2 regions of the Paenibacillus sp. FW104-T2 genome follow, and region 2 is predicted to be linked to the other one. Evidence: riboswitches for the same ligand, from Rfam matches in the RefSeq annotation. Region 2 holds a riboswitch; the other holds the start of a gene.
What was found. Region 2 has a riboswitch for glycine ahead of gcvT (glycine cleavage system aminomethyltransferase GcvT). Riboswitches for the same ligand answer to the same signal wherever they lie in the genome.
Positions count from the first base shown of each region.

Region 1: it holds a riboswitch for glycine, as region 2 does, so the genes downstream of both, sdaAB (L-serine ammonia-lyase, iron-sulfur-dependent subunit beta) here and gcvT (glycine cleavage system aminomethyltransferase GcvT) in region 2, are expected to answer to the same signal.

Region 1 covers NZ_JBYTCE010000007.1:143,571-146,028, reverse strand. Annotated here, with positions in the region: gene sdaAA (L-serine ammonia-lyase, iron-sulfur-dependent, subunit alpha) at 1-431, opposite strand, end outside; gene sdaAB (L-serine ammonia-lyase, iron-sulfur-dependent subunit beta) at 421-1,110, opposite strand; glycine riboswitch at 1,217-1,318, opposite strand; glycine riboswitch at 1,323-1,448, opposite strand; gene AC3WQ3_RS11290 (MFS transporter) at 1,642-2,458, opposite strand, start outside.
Region 2 covers NZ_JBYTCE010000004.1:257,420-259,877, forward strand. Annotated here, with positions in the region: gene gcvH (glycine cleavage system protein GcvH) at 340-732, opposite strand; glycine riboswitch at 1,072-1,195, shown strand; glycine riboswitch at 1,199-1,300, shown strand; gene gcvT (glycine cleavage system aminomethyltransferase GcvT) at 1,483-2,458, shown strand, end outside.

The sequences.
Region 1 (2,458 bases), on a different contig from region 2:
CCGTTCACCAGATGCTCATCACTCCATCCGAATCGCTCCTGGGAGCTGATGAATACACCGGGGATAATCCCGCAAGAACCCGCTGTCGGCGTAGCCACAATCCGGCCCATGGATGCGTTGACTTCAGATACACACAGGGCATAGGCCATTGCCAGTGCGGAAGCGTCCCCCGAGCAGGTTTCGCCCTGGCGAATATACTCGGCCATCTTTTTGCCGTCTCCGCCAGTCAAGCCACTGCGCGAGGTGGTGTCCTCCGTCAGTCCTTTCCGTACAGCCTCTTTCATCACTTGATAATATTCCGACATCTGCCGCACAACGTCCGCTTCCGGCGTATTGGTCTCCTGAACCTGCTCCTCGATCATTAGCCGGGCAATGGTTTTGGATTCAGCCGTACAGATCGTATTCAGTTCATGCAAGTGCTTAAAGCGCATCCGGATCAACCCCTCTCTTCAAATCAATGACGCGAATATCCAGCACATGATCCAGTGAACGCAGGCGTTCCAACATCTCGGCACTTGGTACTCCGTCCATTTCCATCGCTGTTAGTGCTTCGCCATCCCGGGCTTTTCGGTCTACCTGCATATAACCGATGTTAACCCCTGAGGAGCTGATCGTAGACGTCACGGAAGCAAGCACCCCTGCCTTGTCCGCATGACGCAGAACGAGTGTGGGGAATTCCCCGCTGATCTGTACCCGGAAATCATTGAGCGTATGCACCGACACACTGCCGCCGCCAATCGAAGCACCAACGAGTGAACATTGACGCTCACCGTGCCACAACTCAATTTTGACCGTATTCGGATGCGGAGCAGGCAGTCCACTTGTATAGAACTCAACCTCCATACCCGCTTGTTCGGCATACGTCTCAGCGTCCGGTATCCGCGGATCATCCGTGACATAGTCAAGCAAACCACCAATTAACGCCAGATCTGTACCGTGACCTTGATACGTATCGGCAAATGAGCCGTACAGTGTCAGCCTGGCACGTTCAGGGGTACACCCCAGCCACTGCCTTGCAATTCTCCCCAGTCTCGCTGCCCCGGCTGTATGTGAACTTGAAGGGCCCGTCATCGACGGACCGATAATTGAAAAAACATCTTTAAATCGCATCCTGCACCCCTCCATATCGTCATATCCATCCAGACATGCACCATAATGTTCCTTCATTACTGAATGATGACATCAAAAAAGGACAGTAGAAGGCCTTAGGCCCTCTCTCTGTCCTCGTTACCTGAGAGTTTCATGATCAGAGGCAGCCCCATGGGGTACCCTTCTCATCATATACCCCTTGGGTGGCGCATTCGCGCACTCTCCAGAGCTGCGTCCAACGATGGTACATTTACCTGAGAGATTAACCACCTGCGCCGGGTGCGCAGCGGCTTGCTCCTTCGGTGCCTGGCAGCCTACTGAAACCAATGGCCTGCCCAGGTCTCTCCCGCTCGTTTTCATCCGCTGTATCGTATATATTCGCTTGAACACATATCAAACGTTGTCCTTGTGAGATTGATCATTCATATAACAGATTAATATGCAACACACGTAATGTCAACAAAAGTAACGCATCATTATCATCTTGGCAAAATTCCTCTACTATTATATGCAGCTTTCCACGGAATCGTTCAGTTTCCAATAGGATATAGACTAGCTATGTAGTGATTTTGAGGAAGAGCTGTGATCCTTATAATATGACTGTCTTGAAGGAAGCCAGCTCGTAAGCCATAACAGAAGGGCACCCAGCATCAGAACTGCCGAAACGACCGTATATACCGTTCGAAGAGAGATTACTTCGGCAACTACACCCATGACCAAAATCGAAATGACCTGCAATGCACTCAGCATGAGTCCAAGTACGCTGCTCATTCGCCCCATCAAGTCTACCGGTATATTATTCTGATAAAAGGTGACCAGTCCCGTGTTTGCCGGCGCCGAACACAACCCAAGCAGAATAAAGGCGAATGCGGCAAGCTCGAACGAAAACGAAAGAGCGAACAGGAAATAACCAAGCGCAACCAAGAGCACGCCTCCGCCCATCATGTGACGGATGGACAAGTGTTTGGCGAACAACCACACCAGCAGAGAACCCGCCATGTATCCAGCTCCAGTAACACTCATCAACGCACCATACTGTGACTCGGACAGGTTCATGACTTGACGGATAAAAACCACTTCCTGTGCATCCAGCGACATGCCAATAACAAGAATAATCTGGAACAAGGCATAGATGCCCACCACATATCCTGCTTGTCGACTGAATAGCATTACGGCTCGCCAATCCTGGGCAATCAGACGAGGGGTTAACCTTGTCCTACCGCTGCTCTGCTCTCCAGTGCCCAGCCTTGGCAGTAACATCAGGATGAGCGCCGACACCACAAAGGAAGCTGCATTGGCATAGATCGCCGCTGCAGGTGACAGATAGATCAACATGACTCCGGCTATGGCTGGGCCTGTAATAAAAGCA
Region 2 (2,458 bases):
TTCAACGAAATGAAAGCGTACTTTCGTCATGATCATTGATGACAACATTGTGTTTATGTAATCGTTTTTATGATGATGAGAGGGCTCTAACCATTGATATACTTGGCTTTTTTCGTATGTGACTTATATCATTTACGGTACTAAATTCAATAATATAGCATGTGCGATTCAGCCTTATTCCATCCTGTTCAAGTGTCTCATATGGCAACAAGCCTGTCCTTGGGAACACGAAAAAGCCTGCATGAGCACCAAGGCTCACACAGGCTCTGAAGACGTGCACGACCGTCCAATGTATGAAAAAATCATGGATTAATAAAGGTTATTTAGTGCAAATACATTCTACTCCTCGATGTGCTTACGATATGCATCAGCATTCATCAGTTTAGACAACGCTGTTGTCAAATCACCTTCAACACGAATCTCAATCATCCAGCCTTCTTCGTAAGGCGAACTGTTGACGAGTTCAGGTGCATCCTGCAGTGCTTCATTCACAGCAATAATCGAACCACTTACCGGAGAAAACAAATCCGAAACCGTCTTCACGGATTCAATCGTACCAATGCTGTCTTCCGCTTTTACATCCGATTCAAGGTCAGGCAATTCCACAAACACAATGTCACCCAGCTGATGCTGCGCGAACTCGGTAATGCCGATCCGTACAGTATCCTCCCCTACGGTTTGCACCCACTCGTGCTCTTCACTGTACAGGAAATCACTTTTCAATTCGCTCATCGATATCCGCCTCGCTTTTCATTAATGAGTGCATGCGTCCTTCGGCCAACCCTTTTTCCCAGAACATAGCGTAAGATATTTTTGATTGAAATGTCAAGATACCTCACAAATTATTTGATTTTTGATGATTACGCCTGTAACGCAAACACCCTCACTCTACATATAATGGGTAATATTAGAATAGTAAGCGCACTCTTTTTATATACACGAACAATAAATTAGGATTTATAAATATTATTCGGTTTTTTATTGATTTCTGTGATATCGTTCTTGACATCGATAGGGGATTCACGTTTTAATGAGAGAGTAAATGTTAATCGTTGTGTGCATCACCCGCGGATGAATGTAAAGGGAGAGATTACCCGTGACGCCCAACTCTGGGATGCATGCGGTAACGCCGAAGGAGTAAGCCACCCGACAAGCGGGAGGTGAATCTCTCAGGCAAAAGGACTTTTACGGGACGCAACTCTGGAGAGCATCTATTCGCCCGATATGGGCGTTATGATCACCCAAGGGGAAACCTGCTGCAACCTATTGGCGGGGTAACTCTCAGGTACCAAGGACAGAGCCTAAGAATACAGCGTGCTTCTGGCATGCCGGTTCTTTGGCCTGTCCTTTTCCTTTTTCCCAAAAAAACGAAAGTCAGGATCGAGCCGGCGCTGTCATCAGTAGCCTTAACCATACTTATCCAAGAAAAGAATCATTCATGTTATACACTCGGCCCGGTAGCGGCCATAACGAGGTGATTTGATGTCCGATTTGCTTAGAACTCCACTCTATCCACTTTATCAGCAATATGAAGGTGTACGGTGCATCGATTTTGGAGGCTGGGAGCTTCCGGTGCAATTCAGCGGGATTCAGAAGGAACATGAAGCGGTGCGCGAACGGGCTGGGCTGTTCGATGTATCCCACATGGGTGAATTCACGGTGCAGGGTGAGCAGGCCGAAGCATTTTTGCAGAAACTGACGACCAACGACGTGACCGCACTGGTTCCTGGCCAGGCACAATACACGTTAATGTGTTACCCGGACGGTGGCGTAGTGGACGATCTGCTCGTATACAAGCTGGAAGATCAGCATTATATGCTCGTCGTGAATGCCTCTAATATTGACAAGGACTGGGCCTGGCTGCAAGAGCACATGGTTCCTGGGGTGAGCATGACGAACGACTCCGCAGAAACAGCTCTACTGGCTCTACAGGGCCCGCTTGCTGCAGACATCATCGGAAAAGTTACAGATACTGACGTATCCATAATCGAGCCTTTTCGTTTTGTACAGCATGCTGAGGTCTGTGGTGTAAAACTGCTGCTGTCCCGCACCGGTTATACCGGAGAAGACGGCTTCGAACTATACGTACAGGCAGATCAGGCCGCTGCGGTCTGGAACGGATTGATGGAGGCGGGCGCTGATTACGGTCTGGTTCCGGCTGGACTTGGTGCACGGGATACACTTCGATTCGAAGCGAAGCTGCCCCTCTATGGACAGGAATTATCGCCGACCATTTCACCGCTGGAAGCAGGCGTTGGCATGTTTGTGAAGCTGAATGCCGGACCTTTTATCGGGCACGAAGCACTATTGCAGCAAAAAAATGATGGACCTGCCCGCAAACTGGTCGGCATTGAAGTACTGGAACGCGGGATTCCACGTCCCCACTATCCCATCTACGCGGAAGGCGTGCAGATCGGGGAAGTAACAACCGGTACACAGTCCCCTACGCTGAAGCGCA